One region of the Xanthomonas sp. NCPPB 2250 genome, then DNA from elsewhere that is predicted to be linked to it. Evidence: riboswitches for the same ligand, from Rfam matches in the RefSeq annotation. Region 1 holds a riboswitch; each other region holds the start of a gene.

Region 1 (3,268 bases):
CGTCGGCCTCGCGCGTGCAGCCGCTGGCCACCGGCTTCATGCCCACCGCACGCTGGCCGCGCGCACGCAGGGCGTGCAGCAGCGCGGTGCTGGCGATGGTCTTGCCGATGCCGGTATCGGTGCCGGTGACGTAGAAGGCGGGAACAGCCATGCGAAATCCTGTCGGTTGGCCGGCGGGACGCGCGGCGGCGCGCAGGATAGCCGGGTGCATCGCGCGCGTCAGCCGCTGCGGTGCCGGCGGACGCAGCGCGCTGCTAGACTCGCGCGATGTTCGCCTCGTCCTCGCTCACCGGCAGCAAGCCGGAACAGTACGCCCAGTTGCTCGACCAGGCCCGTGCCCTGGTCGCCGGGGAGCCCGACCGCATCGCCAATGCCGCCAACCTGGCCGCGCTGGTGTACCACGCGCTGCCGCGGCTGAACTGGGTCGGCTTCTACTTCTACGACGGCAAGGAACTGGTGGTCGGCCCGTTCCAGGGCCTGCCCGCCTGCGTGCGCATCCCGCTGCACAAGGGCGTGTGCGGCGCGGCCGCCAGCAGCGGCCAGACCCAGCGCATCGACGACGTGGAGGCGTTCCCCGGGCATATCGCCTGCGATGCGGCCTCGCGGTCGGAACTGGTGGTGCCGCTGCTGCGCGACAGTGCGCTGGTCGGCGTGTTCGACCTGGACAGCCCCGACCTGGCCCGCTTCGACGCCGACGACCAGCGCGGCCTGGAAGCGATCGCGCAAGTCTTCGTCGACAGCCTGCGATGAGCACCACCAAACTGCGCAACATCGGTCCCAAGAGCGCGGCCTGGCTGCGCCAGGTCGGCGTGCGCACGCAGCAGGACCTGGAGGCGGCCGGCGCGGTCGGCGCCTTCGTCAAGGTCAAGCGCGCCGGCTTCAAGCCCAGCCTCAACCTGCTGTATTCGCTGGAAGGCGCGCTCAGCGGCTGCCACTGGCAGGAACTGTCCGAGGCACGCCGCGCGCAGTTGCTGGGCGAGCTGGAAACCGCGACGGCAGCGCTGCCGGCGCAGCGCGGCCTGCCGGTCGCCGGGCCGGTGGCGACCACGCATTTCGACCGCGACGACACGCGCGTCGACGACGCTGCCGACGACGCCTACGCGCACGACACGCACGACACGCCGATGGGCGACCAGCACGGCGACGACGACAGCCACGGCACTCACGCCGACTAAGCCGCGCAGCCAGCGGCGATCGCGTACAATCGCGCCGCTTCAAGGTGACCCACCGGCTCCGGCCAGCGGGTTGAAACGGGAAGCCGGTGCGTCTTGCGACAAGGCCGGCGCTGCCCCCGCAACGGTAAGCGATCCGCGCTGACGACCTGCGCCACTGTGCCTCGGCATGGGAAGGCGTCGCAGCCGGGAGGTCCGCCTCCCCGATCGCGAGCCCGGAGACCGGCCTTGCAGTTCACTGGTTGCGATGCGGAGGGCGTCGCGGCGTGCCGCGCCGTGTCCGGCGCCGTCCGCTTGCACCTTCCGTTCGCGACTCCCTTGCCGTCACAGCGCGCAGCCGCGCGCCGGAGTTGCCACCCATGTCGTCCCGCCTGCTTTCGGTCGCGATCGCGTCCGCCCTGTCCCTGCCCGCGCTGGCCCACGCCGCCGATGCCGCCACCGACCTCGACCAGGTCCTGGTCACCGCCACCCGCACCCAGATCTCGGTGGAGGACAGCGTGGTCCCGGCGCAGGTCATCGACCGTGCCGAGATCGAGCGCAGCCAGGCCACCTCGCTGGCGCAGCTGCTGCAGGGCCGCGCCGGCATCGGCCTCTCCAACCAGGGCGGCCTGGGCAAGCTGACCACGCTGAACCTGCGCGGCAGCGAGTCGGACCACGTGCTGGTGCTGGTGGACGGCGTGCGCATCGGCTCGGCCAGCGCCGGCCTGGCCGCGTTCCAGGACCTGCCGCTGAGCCAGATCGAACGCATCGAGATCGTGCGCGGCCCGCGCTCGAGCCTGTACGGCTCCGACGCGATCGGCGGCGTCATCCAGATCTTCACCCGCCGTGGCGGCCAGGGCTTCCAGCAGAACCTGAGCCTGGGCGGCGGCAGCCACGGCCTGCGCGAGGCCGGCGCCGGCTTCAGCAACCGCGGCGAGCGCGGCTGGCTGGCCGTGCAGGGCGGCTACCAGAAGACCGACGGCATCAACGCCTGCAACGGCTCGGCCACGCTGTTCGCCGGCTGCTTCGTCGACCAGCCCGACCGCGACGGCTACCGCAACGTCTCGCTGAGCGCGCGCGGCGGCTACGCGCTGACCGACACGCTGCGCGTCGAAGGCCAGGCGCTGAACATCGACAGCCGCAACGAGTACGACGGCGACGCGCTGTTCGCCGGCAACGAGGCCGACAACACCCAGCAGGTGTTCAGCGGCATGCTCGACTGGACCCCGTCCGATCGCCTGCACCTGGCCGCGCAACTGGGCCGCAACGTCGACGACGCCGACAGCTACTACCGTGCGCCGGGCGCACGCACCCGCAGCTTCGTCAGCACCTTCGACAGCCGCCGCGACACCGCGGCGCTGCAGGGCGATATCACCCTGGCCGAAGGCCACCTGCTCAGCGTCGGCAGCGACTGGCAGCGCGAGCACGTCGCCAGCAGCACCGCCTTCGACGTCGACAGCCGCGACAACACCGGCGTGTTCGCCGAGTACCAGGGCCGCTTCGGCGCGCAGCAGGTGCAGGCCAGCGTGCGCAGCGACGACAACGAGCAGTTCGGCGAGCACACCACCGGCAGCCTCGGCTGGGGCCTGGCGTTGGCGCACGGCCTCAAGCTCACCGCCAGCGTCGGCACCGGCTTCAAGGCGCCGACCTTCAACGACCTGTACTACCCGTTCGCCGGCAACCCGGACTTGAAGCCTGAGCGCTCCAAGAGCGGCAACCTCGGCATTGCGCAGTACGCCGACAGCTGGAACTGGACATTCAACGCCTACGAGACCCGGGTCAAGGACCTGATCTCCTACGACGCGGTCAGCTTCCTGCCGGTCAACGTGGACGAGGCGCGCATCCGCGGTGCCGAACTGACCGGCTATGCGCTGCTGGCCGGTTGGGAGCTGTCGGCGCAGCTGAGCCACACCGACCCGCGCAACCGCAGCGACGGCGACAACCGCGACAACTGGCTGGCGCGCCGCGCGCAGAACACCGCGCGCCTGGACGTGGACCGCGGCATCGGCCCGGTCAAGCTCGGCGTCAGCGTCTTCGGCAGCGGCCACCGCTTCGACGACGCGGCCAACCGCGTGCGCCTGGCCGGCTACGGCACCGTCGACCTGCGCGCGGAGTAC
Region 2 (3,268 bases), 390 kb from region 1:
CCACTATCGGCTGCGCCGCGGCCCCGCGGCAACGGCCGCCGCGGCGCAACTGTAAGCGGATGTTTCCGCCGCGGCGTTCGGCAACATTTGCTGGCCGATGCGGCGCCCGCGGCGCCGGCGCCATGGCTACGGTGACGCTCGGCAGCACGCCGCTGCCGTCACCGGAGAACGCCATGTCGCTGTCCCGTCGCATCACTCCCTTGCTGCTGGCGCTGGCCGCCGGCGTCCTGGTCGCGCCCAGCGCACCGGCACGCGAACACACCCGCACGCGCACCGCCGGCGGCACCGATGGCGCCCGCCACGCCGCCATGCAGGCCAGCGCCAGCGGCGCCCACGGCAGCGTGCAGCGCGCCCGCCAATGGCAGGCCGACGGCCAGGGCAACGCCAGCGCGCGCAGCGCCGCTACCCGCACGGCCGCCGCCGGCGGCAGCGCCACGCGCCAGGGCAGCGCCGAGCGCAACGCCGACGGCAGCGCCAGCCGCCAGGGCAGTGCCAGCGTCCAGCGCGCCGACGGTGCCAGCGCGAGCAGCAGCGGCAGCCTGGCCCGGGCCGCCGACGGCACGCTCAGCGGCAGCCGCCAGAGCAGCGTCGATGGCACGCAGGGCAGCTACCAGGGCAGCACCAGCGTGCAGGACGGCAGCGTCGTCCACACCGGCACCTGCACCGATGCGAGCGGCACCGTGGTGCCGTGCCGGCCGTAGGCGAGGGCGCGGGTCGGAATGTTCGGGGGCAGAAATGCCCCTGTCCGCGGCCGGCTTCACGGCCCCGTCACGGCCACGAATGGCTGCCGCGACGGGGCCGGAATCGGCTGCCATCGGCAAACCGTTGCCAGGCTTAGGTTTTCGTAATTCCACCTACATTTAGCGTTGACGTCGTCGGCCGACCCCACTATCTTGGGGTGGTCGGTTCCGGCGGCCCCAAGCCGCGGGATCAAAAGGGAAGCCGGTGCGGCGTGCCAACGCCAACTCCGGCGCTGCCCCGCAGCGGTAATTGGGAACGAACCCGTCATCCGCACTGAGGCGCCCGCCTTGGGAAGCGACGGGCTAGGAACCGGCCACGGCCGTTGCCCATCAGCCCGAAGACCTGCCGACAGCCGCGCGAAGCACACCGCGCGGCGCCGACCGCGCGCTCTCCGGGGGGAGAGGGTCGGTGCAGCGATGACCGCCCGCAGGCCCGGTGCCTGCGCCGTTTGCAGTCTTCGCGACACCGCCTGCCCACCTGCGACCCGGTCGGACAGCTGCCTGCGAGGGTCGGGCGGCCGCGTGCACCACGCTTGGAGACCTTCATGAGCCAGACCCACAGCCTGCCGGCCACCGCGTCCGTCGACGCCGCCGTCGACCCCACGACCGCTGCCGCCACTGCCCAGCCGGAGCCGGCCAGCAGCGAGCCGAGCAACGACCAGCGCGCCGTGACCTGGATCGTCAAGGACGGCGGCAACCGCCGCATGGCCTTCGACCGCTCGCGCCTGCAACGCACCCTGGACCGGATCCACGCCGAGTTCCCGCAGCTGGACGTGAGCGACTACGAGCGCAAGGCCTTCGCCTTCATCGAGAAGAAGGAAAGCCTGTCGGCCGACGACATGGTCGACTACCTGATCCGCGAGGCCGAGTCGCGCGTGGACATCGCCACGCCGGAGTGGGAGTACTTCGCCGCGCGCCTGTACCTGGACCGCCTGTACAAGCGCGCCAGCAAGAACCGTTTCTACGATGCCGGCGAGAAGTACGGCTCCTACGTCGGCCTGCAGGAAAGCCTGGCCGACCGCGGCGTGTACTCGATCGACATCCTCAAGAACTACTCCAAGGACGAACTGGCCGAAGCCGGCCGCATGATCGATCCGGAGCGCGACAAGCTGTTCGCCTACAACGGCCTGTACCTGTTGGCCACGCGCTACCTGGCCACCGACAACTCGCGCAAGGTCTACGAACTGCCGCAGGAGCGCTGGCTGACCATCGCCCTGTACCTGATGCAGGACGAGAAGCCGCGCGAGCGCCGCATGCAGCTGGTGGGCGAGGCCTACTGGGCGCTGTCCAACCTTTACATGACCGTGGCTACCCCGACCCTGGCCAACGCCGGCAAGATCGGCGGGCAGCTGTCGAGCTGCTTCATCGACACCGTCGACGACAGCCTGCAGGGCATCTACGACTCCAACACCGACGTGGCGCGCGTGTCCAAGCACGGCGGCGGCGTCGGCGCCTACCTGGGCTACGTGCGTTCGTCCGGCTCGGCGATTCGCGGCGTGAAGAACTCCAGCGGCGGCGTCGTGCCGTGGATCAAGCAGCTCAACAACACCGCCGTGTCGGTGGACCAGCTCGGCCAGCGCAAGGGCGCCATCGCCGTGTACCTGGACATCTGGCACCGCGACATCGAGGCGTTCCTGGACCTGCGCCTGAACAACGGCGACCAGCGCCTGCGCGCGCACGACGTGTTCACTGCGGTGTGCGTGCCGGACATCTTCATGGAAGCGGTGGAGCGCCGCGGCGAGTGGTACCTGTTCGACCCGCACGAGGTGAAGGAGGTCAAGGGCTGGTACCTGCAGGACTTCTTCGACGAGAAGCGCGGCGAAGGCAGCTTCCGCGCCAAGTACGAGGAAGTGGTGGCCGACGAGCGCATCGGCCGCAAGGTGGTCAAGGCCATCGACATGTTCAAGCGGATCATGGTCAGCCAGCTGGAGACCGGCAACCCGTTCATGTTCTATCGCGACGAAGTCAATCGCATGAACCCGAACAAGCACCAGGGCATGGTGTATTCCAGCAACCTGTGCACCGAGATCCTGCAGAACATGAGCCCGACGCGGGTCATCCAGGAGATGATCAGCGGCGACCAGATCGTCACCACCAAGCAGGCCGGCGACTTCGTCGTGTGCAACCTGTCCTCGGTGAACCTGGGCCGCGCGGTCACCGCGCAGCCGGACCTGCTGTCGCCGGACATCCTGGAGCGGCTGATCCGCGTCCAGGTGCGCATGCTCGACAACGTCATCGACCTCAACGAGCTGCCGGTGCCGCAGGCCACCATCACCAACCAGAAGTACCGCGCGATCGGCCTGGGCACCTTCGGCTGGCACCACCTGCTGGCGCAGAAGGGCATCGACTGGAATTCGCCGGACGCCGAGGCGTACAGCGATTCGCTGTACGAGCGCATCAACTACCTGACCATCCAGGCGAGCCTGGCGCTGGCCAAGGAGAAGGGCGCGTACAAGGTGTTCAAGGGCAGCGACTGGCAGAACGGCGAGTACTTCAGCAAGCGCGGCTACGACAGCGCCGAGTGGCAG
Region 3 (3,268 bases), 360 kb from region 1:
GGCGCCAGCAGCCGATGGAAGACCCGGCAATGGCGGTCGGTCCAGTCCATCATCGGCGCAACGGACAGGCGCAGCGAGGCGGCATAGCGCGCGGGGAGATCGGCGGCGGGGAGCGGAAGCGTCATCGGCACGGCGGACGGGCGCCGCCGGCATTCGCCGCAGCGCCAAGTCATTGGCTTAGGGATCAATAGCTTACACGTTCGCCATGAACGCTGCCGATGCCAACCTGCGGAGGGCGAAAGCGCAGCCGGATCGACTGCGCTTTTCGCCGCGCCTGCTACTTGCGCAGGTAGAGCGTCTTGTCGCCGAAGTCGATCACCGCACCGGCCTTGGTCAGGAAATCCGCTCCCAGCATACCGCCGAGGGCCTCGCCGTCCGGACGCGTCTGGCTCGCGTAGGCGTAAATATCCTCGAGGGTGGCATCGTTCACCGGCTTGGAGGACCAGGTGCCGATGTGCACGACGACCGGCTTTTTGGTCCGGTAGACGACGAGCCGCGCGCCTCTCGGCCCCGAGGCGTTCCCGTAGACGCCGCCCTTCTCCACGCCGGCCAGTTGCGCGAACGCGGGATCGATGACGGCGTTGCCGACGGTGCTGACGATCATCGAGCGCTCTGCCCGCCCAAGCGTCGCTCTGACGACGTAGCGGTTGGCCTTCTCGTCGAACTGCATGGGCAGCGCCGCATAGCCCGCGCCCAGCAGGCGCGTGCGCAAGCTGGAGGTCTGGGTTGCGTCGGGATTCACCAGAACGCGCTTGCCGGGATAGTCCAGGACCACGCGGTTCGCGCGGAGCCAGCCGACGCCCAGCATGCCCACGTCGGCGTCGGGTTCCGGCGTCTCGAAGACCGACACCGGCACGTTGGTCACGGTGGCGTCGCCGATGGTGAGGCGATCCAGGACGCCCTCGTCGCGGCCGAGCGCACTGACCTTGCCGGGTGCCTCGATGCCGAACGCACCCTGGTGGCGCAGGTCCCTGACGCCGACCTGGGTGGCGATGCGATGAATCACCTGGACATACAGCGACGCGTTCGCGTGCACCATCATCTTGCTGGGGTGACCGTTCAACTGCACGTCGATGATCGGGCGCGTGGCGTCGCCGATCGTCGCGGTGGAAAAGGGCACCGTCGCGGAAGTGGCCGCACTAGGACCCGGCGGGCCGATCGGATCGGCGGACACGGCACCTGCAGCAAGTGCGAGCCCGAGCAGTAAGGCGCGCAACGACGAACGGAACGGCGGGATTCTGGACATCCAGGTTGACCTTGGTGAAGGGAATGGCGGGGTAACGCAAACCACCGGCAAGCCTTGCGGCGTCTGCGTCAGGTGACGCGTTCGAGTCTATCCGGGAAACACGGCCCGCGAGCGACAATGTGGTTGCCGTCGCAAACCGCACGTGCTTTCCGCCACCCCGCGCCATCACTCGGCGAGGCGGCAGGAAATGCCAAGCCGGCTTGAGCTACATCCCTCGCCCGGATCGTGCGCTGCCTGCCGCCACTTGGCGGGCGAACGGGCGCGCGCCAACACCCTTGACCGCCCGCCGCATCCGGCCTATCGTGCGCTCGCCGAAGGTATTCATCGCTTCATTCGGATGAAGGGATGAATTTAAACGGGAATCCGGTGACGGCCGGCGCCGCAAGCGCCTGCCCATTCCGGAGCTGCCCCGCAGCGGTGAATGGAAACGACCTCCGTCAATGGCACTGGGCCGGCGCATGCCGGCCTGGGAAGCGACGGACAGTAGGTGCGCAGCCGGCACGGTGCGCGTGTCCATCAGCCCGAATACCGGCCCCGGCCGGAGGACCGTGCGTCCTCCGATTCGACCTGGCGCCTCCGCGGGGAGGTGGCCGGACCGCGACCCGGTCTTGCGCCGCGCCGCGCCGTCCGCCTGCCCGCGCGGTACCGGTTCGCCCGCGGGGGCGAAGGTCGCTGGCGTGGCGGGCGGTCCGTGCGAACGGGACGCGCGGCGCGCGGTTCCTTCGTTCCTCAATGCCCTTGAACGCAATGAGGAAACGCAACATGACGATCGTGACCAACCTGGGCTTCCCGCGCATCGGTGCGCGGCGCGAGCTCAAGCAGGCGCTGGAACGCTACTGGCGCCGCGACATCGATGGCGCGCAACTGCAGGACACCGCACGCGACCTGCGCCTGCGCCACTGGCAGCTGCAACGCGAGGCCGGGGTGGACGTGCCGCCCAGCAACGAGTTCAGCCTGTACGACGCGATGCTCGACACCGCGTTCCTGTTCGATGCGATCCCGCAACGCTACCGCGCGCTGGCCGATGCCGATCCGTTGGCCGGCTACTTCGCGATGGCGCGCGGCACCCAGGAAAACGGCCTGGATCTGCACGCGCTGGAAATGACCAAGTGGTTCGACACCAACTACCACTACCTGGTGCCGGAGCTGGCGCGGCGCCAGCACTTCCGCCTGCGTGGCGACAAGCCGGTGGTGGAGTTCCTGGAAGCCAAGGCGCAGGGCATCCAGACCCGGCCGGTGCTGATCGGGCCGGTGACCTTCCTGGCGCTGTCCAAGACCGTGGACGGCAGCGACCGCTGGGCGCTGCTGGACAGCCTGCTGCCGGTGTACGCCGAACTGCTGCAGCGCCTGCATGCGGCCGGCGCCGGCTGGGTGCAACTGGACGAGCCGGCGCTGGTGCTGGACCTGGACGAGGCCGCGCGCGCCGCCTATCGCCGCGCCTATGATTTCCTTGCGCAGGCGCCGCGGCCGAAGCTGCTGCTGACCAGCTATTTCGGCGAACTGGGCGACAACCTCGACCTGGCGATGGCGCTGCCGGTGGACGGCGTGCACGTGGACCTGGTGCGCGGCGTGGCGCAACTGGACGCGGTGCTGCAGGCCCTGCCGGCCGGGCGCGTGCTCTCCGCCGGCCTGGTCAACGGCCGCAACGTGTGGCGCACGCCGCTGGACAACGCGCTGACCCTGGCCCGCTATGCCGCCGGCCACGTCGGCCGCGAGCGGCTGTGGCTGGCGCCGTCGTGCTCGCTGCTGCACGTGCCGGTGGATCTGCAGCAGGAGACCAGGCTGGACCGCGAACTGGTCGGCTGGCTGGCCTTCGCCAGGCAGAAGCTGCAGGAACTGCGCACCCTGGCCGATGCGCTGGACGACCAGCCGCAGGCGCAGGCGGGACTGGATGCGGCGCGCGATGCGCTGGCCAGCCGCCGCGCCTCCGCACGCGTGCATCGCCCCGAGGTGGCGCGGCGGGTAGAGGCGCTGACCGACGACGCCGGCCGCCGGCAGTCGCCGTATGCGCAGCGCCGCCAG

Evidence for each region. A riboswitch is a leader RNA that binds a small molecule or an ion and turns the genes downstream of it on or off. The one in region 1 is predicted to bind cobalamin.
Region 2: linked by a shared signal. The riboswitch ahead of AC1PMG_RS20330 (ribonucleoside-diphosphate reductase subunit alpha) and the one ahead of btuB (TonB-dependent vitamin B12 receptor) in region 1 are both predicted to bind cobalamin.
Region 3: linked by a shared signal. The riboswitch ahead of metE (5-methyltetrahydropteroyltriglutamate--homocysteine S-methyltransferase) and the one ahead of btuB (TonB-dependent vitamin B12 receptor) in region 1 are both predicted to bind cobalamin.

Annotation. Positions count from the first base shown of each region.
Region 1 covers NZ_CM161520.1:4,556,715-4,559,982, forward strand. Annotated here, with positions in the region: gene bioD (dethiobiotin synthase) at 1-151, opposite strand, end outside; gene AC1PMG_RS18535 (GAF domain-containing protein) at 268-750, shown strand; gene AC1PMG_RS18540 (TfoX/Sxy family protein) at 747-1,175, shown strand; cobalamin riboswitch at 1,201-1,417, shown strand; gene btuB (TonB-dependent vitamin B12 receptor) at 1,532-3,268, shown strand, end outside.
Region 2 covers NZ_CM161520.1:4,946,473-4,949,740, reverse strand. Annotated here, with positions in the region: gene AC1PMG_RS20335 (hypothetical protein) at 174-701, shown strand; cobalamin riboswitch at 887-1,105, shown strand; gene AC1PMG_RS20330 (ribonucleoside-diphosphate reductase subunit alpha) at 1,286-3,268, shown strand, end outside.
Region 3 covers NZ_CM161520.1:4,921,325-4,924,592, forward strand. Annotated here, with positions in the region: gene dusA (tRNA dihydrouridine(20/20a) synthase DusA) at 1-125, opposite strand, end outside; gene AC1PMG_RS20240 (hypothetical protein) at 278-1,246, opposite strand; cobalamin riboswitch at 1,544-1,797, shown strand; gene metE (5-methyltetrahydropteroyltriglutamate--homocysteine S-methyltransferase) at 2,009-3,268, shown strand, end outside.